2 regions of the Microbacterium sp. NPDC087868 genome follow, and region 1 is predicted to be linked to the other one. Evidence: riboswitches for the same ligand, from Rfam matches in the RefSeq annotation. Region 1 holds a riboswitch; the other holds the start of a gene.
The links. Region 1 has a riboswitch for S-adenosylmethionine ahead of ACI2JZ_RS17625 (acyl-CoA dehydrogenase). Riboswitches for the same ligand answer to the same signal wherever they lie in the genome.
Positions count from the first base shown of each region.

Region 2: it holds a riboswitch for S-adenosylmethionine, as region 1 does, so the genes downstream of both, ACI2JZ_RS16970 (OsmC family protein) here and ACI2JZ_RS17625 (acyl-CoA dehydrogenase) in region 1, are expected to answer to the same signal.

Region 1 is NZ_JBJDNO010000007.1:56,665-64,324, reverse strand. Features, by position in the region: gene ACI2JZ_RS17630 (LLM class flavin-dependent oxidoreductase) at 1-326, opposite strand, end outside; gene ACI2JZ_RS17625 (acyl-CoA dehydrogenase) at 384-1,715, opposite strand; SAM riboswitch class I at 1,731-1,822, opposite strand; SAM riboswitch class I at 2,090-2,191, shown strand; gene ACI2JZ_RS17620 (ABC transporter ATP-binding protein) at 2,191-3,018, shown strand; gene ACI2JZ_RS17615 (aliphatic sulfonate ABC transporter substrate-binding protein) at 3,104-4,126, shown strand; gene ACI2JZ_RS17610 (ABC transporter permease) at 4,196-4,960, shown strand; gene acs (acetate--CoA ligase) at 5,037-6,998, shown strand; gene ACI2JZ_RS17600 (BCCT family transporter) at 7,079-7,660, opposite strand, start outside.
Region 2 is NZ_JBJDNO010000005.1:90,688-98,347, forward strand. Features, by position in the region: gene ACI2JZ_RS16950 (L-lactate permease) at 1-1,085, shown strand, start outside; gene ACI2JZ_RS16955 (FCD domain-containing protein) at 1,110-1,817, shown strand; gene ACI2JZ_RS16960 (SDR family oxidoreductase) at 1,991-2,761, shown strand; gene ACI2JZ_RS16965 (L-idonate 5-dehydrogenase) at 2,751-3,806, shown strand; gene ACI2JZ_RS16970 (OsmC family protein) at 3,883-4,434, opposite strand; SAM riboswitch class IV at 4,466-4,587, opposite strand; gene ACI2JZ_RS16975 (DEAD/DEAH box helicase) at 4,728-7,660, shown strand, end outside.

The sequences.
Region 1 (7,660 bases):
CCTGCGGTGACGCCGAAGCCGAGGTTCTCGGTCACAGCGGCCATGGCGGAAACCAGCATCATCGGGTCGTTGACCGGTGCCTGCGCGCCGGAGCCCAGCGGGGTCACGTTGGTGCCCTTGTACACGTCGTAGGTGCCCAGCACGTCGGCGAGGAACAGTCCGTCGAACTTCCCCTTTTCCAGCACCTTGGCCAGGTGCGTCCAGTAGCCCAGGGTGTTGTAGGTCGAGGCCTTGTCCTGCGGATGGCGCCACAGGCCCGGCGACTGGTGCACCACGCAGTTCATGTCGAATGCGTTGAATAGGATCTCGCGCTTGTTCTCGCTCATGGCTTTGCCCCCATAGGTCGGTAATCGTGGAAAGTTGCTGGTTTGCGTCGCAGGCCCTCAAGCCCGCTGGGTTGAATCTTCGCCGGTGACGGACAGCCGCTGCGGCTGGACCCCGTTGATCTCGTAGTCCCCGACGATGCGCGCCTTGTAGATCGCCGGGTTATGGGTGGCGATGGTGCGCGCATTGCGCCAGTGCCGGTCCAGGTTGCAGCCGCTTCTGGTGGACGAGGCTCCCAGTCCGTCGAAGAGCTTGCTGGTCACGCCGATGGCCAGTGGCTGCACCACGGTTTGCGCGCGGTTGGCGGCCAGCTCGCATACGGCGTAGCGTTCCTCGTCGTTCAGTCCCGGATCGCCCAGGGCCGCCTCGACTTCGAGTACCGCGCCGATCACCACGGAGTCGGCAGCGAAGGACTCCGCGGAAACTTCGCCCACCAGCTGGAGGACCTGGGGTTCCTGGTATACCGGCACCCCGGTTCCGGTGGTGAAGATGCGGGTGCGCGCCTGCACCGCGTGACGCAGGTCGTTCAATGCGGCGCGGGCGATGCCCGCCTGCACGGCCATGAGAACCAGCTGGAAGATCGCCGCTTCGGAGTCATTGGTCTGCTGCGGCATGAAGCAATCCACCGGGACCTGGTGGAATTCGGTGGTGCCGGTTCCGGTGAGGCCCTGGCCGAACCCATCCCAGTCGTCGAGGATCTTGACGCCGCTGCGCTGGGTGGAGACCACGGCGATCTGGCGGCCGGCGAGCTCCGGGTGGGCCACGGCAACGGTGGTCCAGTCGGCAAAAATGGTGCCGGTGCAGTAGTACTTTTCACCGTCGATCACCCAGCGCCCGTCCACGGTGCTGGCCTTGGTGTTCAAGGTGCCCAGGGCGTTGCCACCGCGTTCGGTGTAGGCGTTGCCGATAATCTGCCCAGCAGCGATGCGAGCGACCCACTTCTTGCGCAGCTCTTCGTCCTCCAGCGCCAAGACGTTCTCGACGAATGCGATATGCGCACGCCACAGCTGGCCTACGTGGGAGTCCGCCTCGGACAGCTCGATGAGCAGACGGAAGACATCCACCAGCCGTGCGCCGTAGCCCCCGTCGGCAACGGAAAGGCGCAGCGCACCGAAACGCTCGCGATTCAGCAGGCCTACCTGCTCGAAAGGAAGCACGCGGTTCAAGTCGCGGTCCTTGGCTGTCGCGGCGATCTGCGCAAAAACGGGACGGAAAATTTCGGCCAGCCGGTCGTATTGCTCATCCGCACTTGGTCCGGGGGTGATTTTCAGCAATTGCCTGGTCGGCAGCTGTTCTTCAAACTTGTCCAGGTCCATTGTGGTGGCCTGCGAAGGGTCACTGAGCTGGTTGAAGTCCAGTCCGAGGGCATTGTGCGATTCACCAATAGGCATCAGGGTTCTCAATTCTTTCCATCGGTCCTGGCGGTAGCACCGTCCCGCTATTGGGGTGGTTGCTGCGGCGTCGTGGAGCCAGATCTCTCAGCCGCTCTGGATGGGTCGTAATTCATTTGTAACGGTAATAAACCGGCGTTTCCAACCCGCGAAGTCACATTTCGTCCCAGTGCCGGCAGTGCCCATCTTCAAATTTCACAGCCTAATCCGCGTCCTGCCGAAGATGAGTTGCAAAGTTTTGCTTAATGTCGAGCAAACCGGCCTGCAATAAAATAAATAACGAAATTTCTGGGCAATGTGACGTAGTTGTCGAAGATTTTTTCATATTACGCAAGATTTGCGTTCAAATCGTTCGACTCGTTGTAATGGACACGTAACCATCCCGAGCGGCCGAGAGATCTGGCTCCACGACGCCGCAGCAACCACCTTTGGAGTTTTGCTCTGCAGGCCGGTGCTACCGCCAGGAACGATGGAGATGAACATGACTCTTTCCTTTGCAGCGCCCGAGGCAGCTCCCGTTGCCTCAGCTTCAAGCGCCCTGGACGTGCAGTTCAGCAACGTGTCGCGAACCTTCACCACCAAGATGGAAAGCCGCACCGTTCTGACCGATATCAACCTGCAAATTCCAGCAGGTCAAGTCGTGGCCATTCTTGGAGCCAGCGGTTGCGGAAAATCCACGCTGCTGCGTTCAGTATCGGGCTTGGACCACCCCACCACCGGCACCATCCGCACCGGCACCCGCGAGGTCACCGGCATCAACGAGTTATGCGCCGTTGCCTTCCAGGAGCCCCGGCTGCTGCCATGGCGCTCGGTTCGCCAGAACATTGCACTGGGCCTGGCACCGGAAACCGATAAGCGCGCCGGCAACTCGCTGATCGATGAGTTGATCGAGCTGACCGGTCTGAGCCATGCAGCCAGCTTGCGCCCACGCGAGATCTCCGGAGGCATGGCGCAACGGGTTTCGCTGGCTCGCGCGCTGGCTCGGCGCCCGGGTGTATTGCTTCTTGATGAACCCTTCGGCGCCCTCGATGCGCTGACACGCTTGAAGATGCAGGATCTGCTGCTCTCGATTCACGCATCGTTCCCCACCACTGTTCTCATGGTGACCCATGATGTGGACGAGGCGTTGACTTTGGCTGACCGCGTGATTGTTCTGGGGCGAGGCGCTGGGCATAGTGCAGCGGGCGTCATCGAGGATCTGTCCATCTCAGCTGTGCATCCACGCCGGCATACCGATGAAAAGTTCGTTGCAGATCGCCTGCACCTATTGCGCCTGCTCGGCGTCGACCCAACCAACCATTAGTCCCGGCCACGCCGTGGGTCCCGAACCATTCGTCCCCTTTGCCTTTTCACCTACACCGCTTGCACGCACAATTCTAGGATTCTCCATGCTTTTGAACCGTCTCACCCGCCGCACTGCATTGTCCGCCGCCGCCTTGATCGTTGGCGCAGTTGCCCTGACCGGCTGTGCTGGCGAAAACGCTACAGCCTCCTCGGATGGTCAGACCCTGTCCATCGACTTTGCCACTTACAACCCGCTGAGCCTGGTACTCAAGGAAAAGGGATGGTTGGAAGCAGCCGCCAAGGAGCAGGGCGTAAATGTCGAATGGATCCAGTCCGCTGGTTCCAACAAGGCCAATGAAGCTCTTCGCGCCGACGCAATCGATGTTGGTTCCACAGCCGGTTCCGCTGCGCTCCTGAACCGTTCGAACGGTGCACCCATCAAGACCATCGCACTGTATTCGCAGCCGGAATGGGCGGCCCTGGTAGTGGATAAGGACTCGAAAATCGAGTCCGTTGAAGATCTCGCTGGCAAGACCGTGGCCGCTACAAAGGGCACCGACCCATACTTCTTCCTGCTGCAGGCGCTGGAATCCGCGGGCTTGAGTGAAGCTGACATCAAGCTGCAGAACCTCCAGCATGCCGATGGACGTACCGCCCTGGCCAACGGCTCGGTTGATGCCTGGAGCGGTTTGGATCCGATCATGGCCGCTGCCGAAAAAGACGGCGCGCAACTGGTTTACCGGAACTTGGATTTCAACACCTACGGTGCGCTGAACGCTCGCGAAGACTTCATTGAGCAGAGCCCCGAACTCGCCCAGCTCGTTGTCGATGCCTACGAAAAGGCTCGTGGCTGGGCAGCTGACAATCCCGAGGAAACCGCAGAAATCCTGGCCGACGTAGCAGGGCTCGAACCAGGAGTTGCTGCCACCGTCATTGAGGAACGCTCCAATCTGGACGTTCCGGCAGTTCCCGACGCCAAATTCACTGGAGTCCTGAGCAAGATTGCTCCCACGCTGGTCGCTAGCGGCGATGTCTCGGAGCAGGAATCCGTTGATGAAGCTCTGGAAACCCTCATCGATGACCAGTTTGCCGTCAAGGCAGACGCAACAAAGATCTCCGGAGAGTAACCAGCCATGAGTCCCTCTAACGTGGCTGGAACCCGCGGAAGCCAAACACCTGCCAAGCAGAAGGCCAGCATGGCCGCAACGATCCTGCGTGCCCCGAAATGGCTGCTTGCGCTGGTCTTGCCGCTGACCACCCTGGCTGTGTGGCAATTTGTCACCGTTACCGGAATCGTTGCTCCGTGGACACTGCCAACTCCGGGTTCAGTGGTTTCTGCTGCCATTGAGCTCTTCCAGGATGGCGAACTCGGAAAGCACATCGGCATCTCCACTCAGCGTGTTCTTCTCGGTTTCGCCTTCGGATCATTGCTGGGCTTGGCGCTGGGTGCGCTTGTCGGACTGTCCAAATTGGCAGATGCATTTCTGGGACTGAGCATCAGCGCCCTGCGTGCAGTCCCTTCCTTGGCTTGGGTTCCGCTGCTGGTGCTCTGGATGAAAATGGGTGAAGATTCCAAGGTCACACTCGTGATCATTGGTGCCTTCTTCCCGGTCTTTACCACCGTCGCCTTGGCGTTGCGCCATGTCGATGCCCACCTGGTCGAAGCAGCCCGCTCCTTCGGGTTGAAGGGATTGAAGCTGCTGCGCACCGTCCAGCTGCCCGCAGTGGTCCCTTCGATCTTCTCCGGCCTGCGTTTGGCACTAGCCCAAGCTTGGCTCTTCCTGGTCGCAGCCGAACTCCTCGGCGCGTCAATGGGCCTTGGCTTCTTGCTCACCGACTCGCAGAACAACGGCCGATTGGACCGCCTGATCATGACCATCGTGCTGCTGGCCGTCTTTGGAAAGATCACCGATGCCCTGCTGTCGATAGCAGAACGCTGGGCTATCAAGCGCTGGACCTGAAACCGGACCCGCTAATACCCGCTAGTACCCGCTAGTACCCGCTGACAAAGCTACCCCTCACCAAAGAAAGTTTGCGATGACCACCGAATTGGCAACAACCTCAACTCAAGTTTCAGAGGCAGCACGCCAGGAATTCTGGGACGAAGCGGCGAACCTCTTGGATTGGGACATCCCGTGGCACACCACCAGCCGCATCATTCCGGCCGATCCGGATGCCAAGCGCGGACCGGAAATTTCTTGGTACCTCGGCGGCAAGCTGAACGCCGCAGTGAACTGCGCCGACCGCCATGTAGCTGCGGGACGCGGGCAGAAGGTCGCACTGTATTTCGAAGGCGAGCCCGGAGACCGGGTAGCCGTCACCTACAAGAATTTGCAGGAGCGGGTCTCCCAGGCAGCCAACGCCTTGGAATCCCTGGGTGTGGTGAAGGGCGACCGCGTGGTCATTTACCTGCCGGTGCTCATTGAAACAATTGTCATCACCTTGGCTTGCGCCCGCATCGGCGCCATCCACTCGCTGGTCTTCGGCGGGTTCTCCGCCGAAGCGCTGAGGTTCCGCGTGGAGGACACCAAGGCAAAGGTCCTGGTCACCACCGACGGCCAGTTCCGCCGCGGCACTTCGGTTCCGGTCAAAGGCAACGCCGATGCGGCCGTTGCCGGCGAGAACGAAATCGAAAAGGTCCTGGTTATCCGCCGCACCGGCGACGAAATCCCGTGGACCGAAGGCCGCGACATCTGGTGGCATGAGGTGGTTGATACCCAGTCCACCGAGCACCACGCGCAGGCATTCGATGCGGAAACACCGCTGTTCATCATGTACACCTCGGGAACCACCGGCCAGCCGAAGGGCTTGGTGCACACCACCGGCGGGTACCTGACGCAGGCGGCCACCAGCTACAACCTGCTGTTCGCCAACCCGGACGAATCCCAGCGCGCCAAGGACGTGCACTGGTGCACCGCCGACCTCGCCTGGGTCACCGCGCATACCTACGAGATCTACGGCCCGTTGGCCAATGGCGTCACCCAGGTAATCTACGAGGGCGTCCCCAGCGCCCCGCACCCGGGCCGCCACTTCGAGGTCATTGAACGCTACAAGGTCACCAGCTACTACACCGCTCCCACCTTGGTCCGCTCGTTGATGGGCTGGTTCCCGGACGGCATCCCCGCTCAATACGATCTGTCCTCGGTGAAGATCGGCGGCACTGTGGGTGAAGCCGTCAATCCCGAGGCATGGAAATGGTTCCGCCAGCAGATCGGCCGGGACAGCGAAGCAGGACTGCCGATGGTTGACACCTGGTGGCAGTCCGAATCCGGCGCGACCGTGCTTTCCCCCCTGCCGACCGATGGACATTTCAAGCCAGGCTGCGCCGCACGCGCGCTGCCGGGCATCTCGGTGGACATTGTTGACGATGGCGGCCTGAGCGTGCCGGCCAACCAGCAGGGCAATATTGTCATCACGCGCACTGGCCCGTCGATGGCCCGTACCGTATGGGGCAACCCGACGCGCTACTACACCAGCTACTGGGAACAATACGTAGAGCAGGGCTGGTTCTTGGCTGGCGACGGTGCCCGCTTCGATGAGGACGGCGATATCTACATCCTGGGCCGCACCGACGACGTGATCAATATTTCCGGCCATCGGCTTTCCACCATTGAAATCGAATCGGCATTGGTCACCCACCCCGGCGTGGTGGAAGCCGGCGTCTGCCCCACCCCGGATTCCAAGACCGGACACGCTGCAACTGCCTTCGTGGTACCGCTGGACAAGACCCTGGTTGCCGAGTCGCCTGACGAGCAGCTCGTTGCACGGCAGGCCGAATTCATTGCTGAACTCCGCAATACCGTCGCGGTGCAGATCGGCCCGATTGCCAAGCCGCGGGAAATCGTCTTGGTTCCAGATGTGCCCAAGACCCGTTCGGGCAAGATCATGCGCCGCCTGCTCACCCAGCTGTTCGAGGGCACCACGCTCGGCGACACAACGAGCCTGCAGAATGAGCCGTGCATTCCGGAGATCAACGCGATCTGCCGCGCGCGCGGCTAATCGCTGCTCCCAGGCCCCTTGGGGTTAAACAAATGAAGCTTCTTCCCCGGCGGGGGAAGAAGCTTCATTTGATTTGCCGGTTAGGAATCCCCGGTCGTTGGCTTCTGGCTCTGGCCATCGGCCGCAGTGTTCTTGCCGTCCTGCACCGGGTCAGCGGCGGCTTCGGTGGCGAAGAGCTTCCCTTCGGAGGCCTTGCCCTCGGCACTGACCAAAGGAATTTCGGTGGTCATCAAGCTGAACTGGCTGCCCTCATGGCGGTCAACCGCTTGGCCCACGGACTGCTCCAGGACCTTTCGAGCCACCTTGCCGCGAAGCACCAGCGGATCCTTGCTCAGGTCCTTCCACAACGCCACGCAGAGCAGGAGCATCACAATCACGAATGGCAGCGCCGAAACAATGGTGATGTTCTTCAGCCCGGTCAATGCCTCCGCCGGATGATCGCCGCCAGCCAGCAGCATCACCGCGGCCACAGCGCCGGTGGCCACGCCCCAGAAGATCACGGCCTTCTTGGATGGCTCTTCAGCGCCGCGTTCGCTGAGCGCACCCATCACGATCGAGGCCGAGTCTGCGCCGGTCACGAAGAAGATTGCAATCAGCAGCACGGTGACGACCATCAGCACGGTAGCCATCCAGCCCGACAGCGGGAGGCGCCCAAGCATGTC
Region 2 (7,660 bases), on a different contig from region 1:
AGTCCCCGCTGCTGGCGCTGTTCGTCCCATCGATCCTGGTCCTGATCCTCGACGGCTGGCGCGGCATGCGCCAGACCCTGCCGGCAACGCTGACCATCGGCATTTCCTTCGGTGTCGCCCAGTGGCTGTGCTCGACCTACTTCTCCTATGAGCTGACCGATATCGTTGCTGCGCTGGTTGGCCTGGCCGCCGCAGTGATCCTGCTGCGCTTCTGGACTCCAAAGGGTGCCGACGAGGCACGCCAGCGCGTGCTGACTGCTGAAGCCGCCGCAATTCCATACGAGGCCAATGCCAAGCTGCACCCGGTCAACACCTGGATGGCTTTGTTCCCGTACCTGCTGGTTATCGTCATCTTCGGCGTGGCCAAGCTGTGGAAGCTGGGCGTGGACATTCCTGCATGGCTGGCAACCACGGACATCAAGTTCGGCTGGCCAGGACTGGACGGCAAGATCCTGAATGCTGATGGCGAAGCGGTATCTTCGACCATCTACAACTTCCAGTGGCTATCCTCCCCAGGCACCTTGCTGCTGATCACCGGCCTGATCGTGGCCCTGGTCTACGCGAAGAACGACGGCAACGGCAAGTACAAGATGACCTTCGCCGAGGGTGCTGCCGAAATCGGCAAGACCGTCTACAACATGCGCTACGCCGCGCTGACCATCCTGTCGGTCCTCGGCCTGGCTTACGTGATGAACCTTTCGGGCCAGACCATCACCATTGGCACCTGGCTGGCAGGCACCGGCGCATTCTTCGCCTTCCTGTCGCCAATCCTGGGCTGGATCGGCACCGCGGTGACCGGCTCGGACACCTCGGCCAACGCGCTGTTCGCCAAGCTGCAGCAGACCGCTGGCATCAATGCCGGCATCGATCCGAACCTGCTGGTTGCCGCCAACACCTCCGGCGGCGTGGTCGGCAAGCTGATCTCCCCGCAGAACCTGGCCATCGCCGCTACCTCGGTGAAGATGGAAGGCCAGGAGTCGGTGATCCTCAAGAAGGTTGCCGGTTGGTCCGTAGGCATGCTGCTGGTGCTGTGCTGCTTGGTTTACCTGCAGTCCACCCCGGTTCTGTCCTGGATGCTGCCTTAGCTTCAAACGGCTAAAATAGATCCGATGCCAGTAAACCCAGCTCCGCGTGCGTACCAGATTGTTCTCCAAGCAATTGAACAGGATCTGCGCAAGGAGAAGCTCTCCGTTGGAGACCAGCTTCCCGGCGAGCGTGCGCTCGCGGAGCAGCATGGGATCTCGCGGGCCTCGGTCCGCGATGCCATCCGCATCCTTGATGTGATGGGCATTATCAAGACTTCCACCGGCTCCGGGCCCAACTCCGGAGCGGTGATCATCTCCAACCCCTCGGCTGGCATTTCGCAGGCATTGCGCCTGCATCTGGCGGCCAAGGGGATCAACGTCCGCGAGATCGTCGAATCTCGCATCCTGCTGGAAACCTGGGCAGCGCAAATGACGCCGCGCGATCCAATCCATGCCCAGCAGGTCATTGACCGCACCGCGGTGCTGATCATGCGCATGGACGACGCGCAGCTCTCGCGCGAGGCCTTCCACCGTATTGATGCCGAGTTCCATGTGCTCCTGGCCTCCATGGCCGGCAACGCGGTAGTGGAATCGATGATGGAATCGCTGCGCAACTCGATCAGCGACTATGTTTCCGAATCGGTGCCCAGCGATGAGGCCTGGCAGCCGGTGGTGCGCATCCTGCGCCGCCAGCACAAGGCCATCCACCACGCGTTCGCGACGAACCAGCGCGAACGGGCGGCCCAGCTGCTCGAAGAGCACATCAACTGGTTCTACTCGCAGACCCGCTAGATCCGGCAGGATAGTTTTCAAATAAATAAGTCGGACTTTATGGCCCCTCGCACCTCTTATATCTGATATGTTTTTGGGGAAGCGACGGGGCTACTTTTTCGGATACAGCAGCCGGTACATACCGCTGGTGAGTTCCCGTCGATGAACCATCGACACTTCATGCGAGGGAACTCATGAGCCAACTTTTTGACCTGACCGGACGACTGGCCCTGGTGACCGGGTCCTCCCGCGGTATTGGCCGCGAACTTGCCCGTGCCCTGGCCGATGCCGGAGCCACCATCATCCTGCACGGCCGCGATGCGCAACGCTTGGCCGAAACTGTCGCCGAATTCGGCACCCGCTATGGCGCCGAAAGAATCCATAGCGTCTGCTTCGATGTCACCGATGATGCCGCCGTGCGCGAGAACATTGCCGCCATTGAAAAGACCATCGGCCCCATCCGCATATTGGTGAACAACGCCGGTATCCAACACCGCGTTCCGATGCTGGAATTGGAAGTATCCGACTGGCAGCGTGTGATTGACACGAACCTCACCAGCGCATTCCTGGTAGGCCGAGAGGTCGCACGCTCCATGGTGCAGCGTGGCGAAGGCAAGATCATCAACATCTGCTCGGTGCAAACCGACTTGGCCCGCCCCACCATCTCCGCCTATAGTGCGGCCAAGGGAGGCCTGCGCAATCTCACCCGCGCCATGACCGCCGAATGGGCTGGTTCGGGACTGCAAATCAACGGCATCGCACCGGGCTACATCCACACCGAGATGACGCAGAATCTGGTGGATGACGAGAAATTCAATTCCTGGATTCTGGGCCGCACCCCGGCTGCCCGTTGGGGAACTGTCGAGGATCTGGCCGGACCAGCAGTCTGGTTGGCCTCGGATGGATCGAACTACGTGAACGGGCAGACCATTTTCATCGACGGAGGCATGAGCGTTGTCGTCTAATTCCCTCGCCACCAGCACGTTGGCCGTCGTGGCCCATGCAGCCGATGATTTGCGTATTGAACAAATCGAGCTGGCAGCGCCGCGAGCAGATGAAGCACGCGTTGCCATCGCTTACGGCGGTATCTGCGGATCAGACTTGCATTACTGGAGCCACGGCGCCGCCGGGGAATCGATCCTCAAGGCTCCAATGGTTCTCGGGCATGAAATCGTCGGGACCGTCATGCAGGCCGCCGCTGACGGCAGCGGGCCGGCAGCCGGAACCAAAGTCGCCGTGCACCCGGCAACACCAGGCGAGACCGGGGAACCCTACCCGGCCGACCGCCCGAATCTTTCCCCGGGGTGCACCTATCTGGGCTCGGCCGCCCGCTACCCGCACACCGAGGGCGCATTCGCCCGCGAAGTGAACCTGCCATCACGCATGCTGCGTGAGCTGCCTGCTGGCTTAGCACTGCGTGATGCGGCACTGGCAGAACCGGCTGCGGTTGCTTGGCATGCGGTGTCGCGCGCCGGTGAAGTCGCCGGCAAGAAGGCGCTGGTTATTGGTGCTGGGCCGATCGGAGCTCTCGCTGTAGCAGTGCTCAAGCGTGCCGGAGCCAAAGAAATCATCGCAGTGGACATGCACGAGAAGCCGTTGGAAATCGCCGGGAAACTCGGTGCCACTTCAACTTTGCGCGCCGATGACCAGGAAGCTCTTGCCCAGGTGGGCGCGGACGTGGTGATCGAGGCCAGCGGCAACTTCCGCGGGTTGGCCTCCGCCGTGCGCGGTGCCGTGCGCGGCGGTCGAGTGGTCATGGTCGGGTTGCTGCCCTCAGGAGAACAACCCGCACTCATTTCGCTGGCTATTACCCGCGAGCTGGAACTGGTTGGTTCCTTCCGCTTCAACGACGAAATCGACCATGTGCTTGCTGCCCTGGCCGACGGTTCACTGCAGGTTTCCGAGGCGGTAACCCACGAGTTCCCGGTCGCCGATGCGCTTGAAGCCTTCGAAACGGCCAAGGATTCGGCTCGCTCCGGCAAAGTCCTGCTGAACTTCCTGGGGCAATAGTTGGCTTCAGCTAGAAGTGCACCGCGGCGGCCCCTGAAGTCGGGGGCCGCCGCGGTGCTTTTTAGTTCAGCGAACTCTAGTTGGTCTCTGCGATGCTTACCGCGGTTGTCACGGGCACCGGATTGGCGAAGAGGTCCAGCACCGGGCAGTGTGCATCCACTGCGCGGCGCAGTTCTTCATAGCGTTCAGCTGATTCCGGTCCGGCAATCCGGATGTCCAGATCCACCGACGAGAAGCCGGGGCGGATGGTCTGGTCGATGCCGAAGAGTCCGCGGACATCGAGGTGGCCATTGGCCTGGATCTTCACGTCGTCCACCTGGATGCCGAGGTTCTGCGCGTACAAGCGGTAGACCACAACCTGGCAGGAGATGAGCGCTCCGAGCGCGTATTCCACGGGGCTTGCGGCCAGGTCGCTGCCGCCCAGGGCAGCTGGCTCGTCGACCTGGAAGGTGTGCTTGCCGGAGACAATGTTGCTGGCTACCGAATCGAAGCCTTCGCCCTCGACGGTGAAAGTCAATTGGGCACTTTGCGGCGCAGCCGAAATTCGTTCGCCCCAGCCTTTGCCTGCTTCCTGCAGGCGCTGTGCACGGTCTTCGGATACGGTCGGGGCAGATGCTGCATTAGTCATGGGGAATTGATCCCCTTTCTGGCGCAAGGGGCGCCATCGCTTACGCATCTTGGCGTTCAAGATGCGTCGAATCTTCACCTGGGGCACCCCGCACAATGACGCAGGAGGGTTGCCGTCCACTCAGCCAGGGCTCAAAGAGTGGAACTCGTGATTCAGTGATTAATTTCTATCGGTTTCAGGGCCCGCGGGTAAAGGGCAGAAGTAACTTTTCGTCACCGGGCATCTTGCTTTCCGGCTCGCTAAGATGGAATCTAGCTCTCGGGCGCCCACTGCACGAACAATGAACGGCGAGTATGGAATTCCAGCTGACACTTTCTGCGGCCCAGACCTTGGTGACCGAATCCGAATACAACCTGGGCCAATTCCTGTGTGATTCCGGAAAAGTGCAGATCGCCAACCGGGTAATGCAACCGGGATCTACCCGCATCTCCGGTGTGGTGCTGCGTGAATCGGTGATGGCCCAATTGGAAATCACCGAGGGCAATATCAGCTTCACCAGCTTCTGCGGCAAGCATCCGGGGGTTCAGTCTTGTGAAGATGTCGCCGCCTTGCTCATTGAGGTCACCACCGAAGAAGACCAGGGCTTTTTCGTCTCCGACTCCGGGGTGGATCCCCACGCTTGGAAACGCAATAGCAAGCCGCAGTGGGAACGTACCCTTGACCGTCTGCTTCCAGTCATTTCCGATGAGCCGCTGGTTGCCGAAGAACCGCTGGGATTGATCCTGAAAGTGGTAAGCGAACCGCGTTATGGCGGCGAGGACGCGCTGACCTTGCAGGCACGCCCGGCCCGCCAGGGAACCAAGAGCCCCTGGATCCAAACCGGGATCAGCTGGCGCAATGTTGCTTTTGATGCGCGGTTCTCCAAGAAGCAGCGTCGTGCGGTCGTTGAACTGGACCGGTTGCGTGAACACGTTGAACAAGATACTTATCGCCATTCGTGGGATCCCAAGGAGTGGATCTCCTTGATGGATCTTCCAGGCCAGGACCTGCTGGATGCGTTCGAAGCCCTGCGTGAAGCTGGAGTGCAGATCGTCAACGGTGGTTCTACGGCCAAGGCCCCGGTGGAGTTCAGCGAGCAACCAGCCATGGCACACGTGGATGTGCGTCGCGGTGAACATGGCCTGAGCATGGAAGGGAAGCTGCGCGGGCCGAGCGAAGAGCACGTCTACCTCTTGCCCATAGGCACGCCGCCGACCTTGTTGGCTTACGCGTCCAGCCCCTTGCCGAAGGCCAGGGAAATCGGTTTGGCCCGGTTCGCTGAACCGGTCACGAAGGAACTGGCCACATTTATTGAATCCGGTGCGCAATCCATCCCGCAGGAAGGCGTTGAGCTTTTCGAGCGCCAGCACCTGGACCGATTGCGCCTGATGGCACCGTTGAAGAGCGAGGATGACAGCTACAGCATCCCTGTTCCAGCACGCCCCAGCCTCAAGCTGTCCCTGGAGAGCATCCGAACTCCGCTGACCGTGAGCTATTCCTGGGAGTACGCCTCCGCGGGCCCCCGCCAGTATGCCGTGGAAAAGGAAATTGCTGCTTCGGTGCAGGACAAGCTCGGCGCGCAGGCTTCCTTGGGGCAACTGACCTCTTCAGGAATCTTCCCGCCGAAGGACTTCAGCACCTCCGAATCCATCGATTTCTTGGTCTACGCATTGCCGCTATTGGCAGAGCATTCCGATGTGGTCGTTGAAGAGCAGAACAGGCTGCCGAAGTACCGGATCAGCCACGCGCCGGCCGCTGTCAGTGTCGAAGCCGGCGAAAGCACGGGGGACTGGTTCGACTTGTCTGTGGAAGTGCTCCTGGACGAGACCAAGGTCCCGTTCCCACTGCTGCTGGAGGCCTTGACCAAGCAAGATGAGTATCTCGTCCTCGATGACCTTACGGTGATCCCGATTGATGGTGCAGATTTCACGCAGCTGCGCCAGCTGATATCAGAGGCCGGGGAGCTGGGCACGGTGCAGGGCGATACGATCCGCATCCATAAGTTGAGCATCGACTGGTGGCAAGAACTGGTGGATCTGGGCATTATCGAAGCCCAGCACAACCAGTGGCTGCAGACCATGAAGGCGCTGCAAAGCGGTGAAGAAATGCAGCCGGTCCAACTAGCGGAAACGTTCAACGCTGAACTGCGCCCGTATCAGGGCCACGGCCTATCCTGGCTCAACTTCTTGCGTACCCATGATCTCGGTGGCGTCCTTGCCGACGATATGGGTCTGGGCAAGACCGTCCAGCTGCTGGCTTGCCTTGAACAAGCGCGCGTCGAGGATCCTGCCCAGAAATTCCTGGTGCTGGCTCCTACCTCGGTGGTGGGCAACTGGATCAATGAGGCGCAGCGATTTGCGCCGCAGATGAGAGTCACCGGCATCACTTCAACAGCTAGAAAGAGCGGCCAAAGCATGGCGTCGCAGATCGGTGACGCCCAATTGGTAGTTACCAGCTACACGATCTTCCGCCTGGCCTATGAGGATTTTGAAGCCGCCGGATTCAACGTCATGATCATGGACGAGGCCCAGCAACTGAAGAACCATGCCTCCAAAGGCTACAAGCAGGCCCGGCAGCTGCCAGTGCCGTGCAAATTCGTGGTCACTGGCACTCCCATGGAAAACAACCTGCTGGAACTGTGGGCGTTGGTCTCACTGGCTGCACCAGGCCTGCTGGGCGGTGCGAAGTCCTTTAAGGACAACTACCAGAAGCCCATTGCCGACGGAGACCAGGAGCGCCTGGAGCGCCTGAAGAGCCGACTGCGTCCGTTCGTGCTGCGCCGTACCAAGGAACAGGTCGTTCCAGAGCTGCCGGCGAAGACCGAACAGGTGCTGGAAGTCGAACTGGAGCCGGGGCACCGCAAAGCCTATGACCGCCGCTTCCAGCGCGTGCGGCAAGAAGTCCTGGGCCTGGTTGACGACGTTGATTCGAATCGCTTCCAGATTCTCCAGTCGCTGACCCTGCTGCGCCAGCTGGCCTTGGATCCGTCCCTGGTAGGCGAGGGCGATGCCCCGAGCGCGAAGCTGGAAATGCTGCGCGAACTCATGGGGGACGCGGTTTCTGAAGGGCATAGGATTCTGGTCTTCAGCCAATTCACCAGTTTCTTGGCCAAGGCACGCGACGTCGCTGAAGAGCTGGGCATCGAGCACGGATACCTTGACGGGTCCACCACTGGCCCTCGGCGCAAGGAACTGATTGACGGTTTCAGTGAAGGAGATTTCCCGGTCTTCTTCATCTCGCTGAAGTC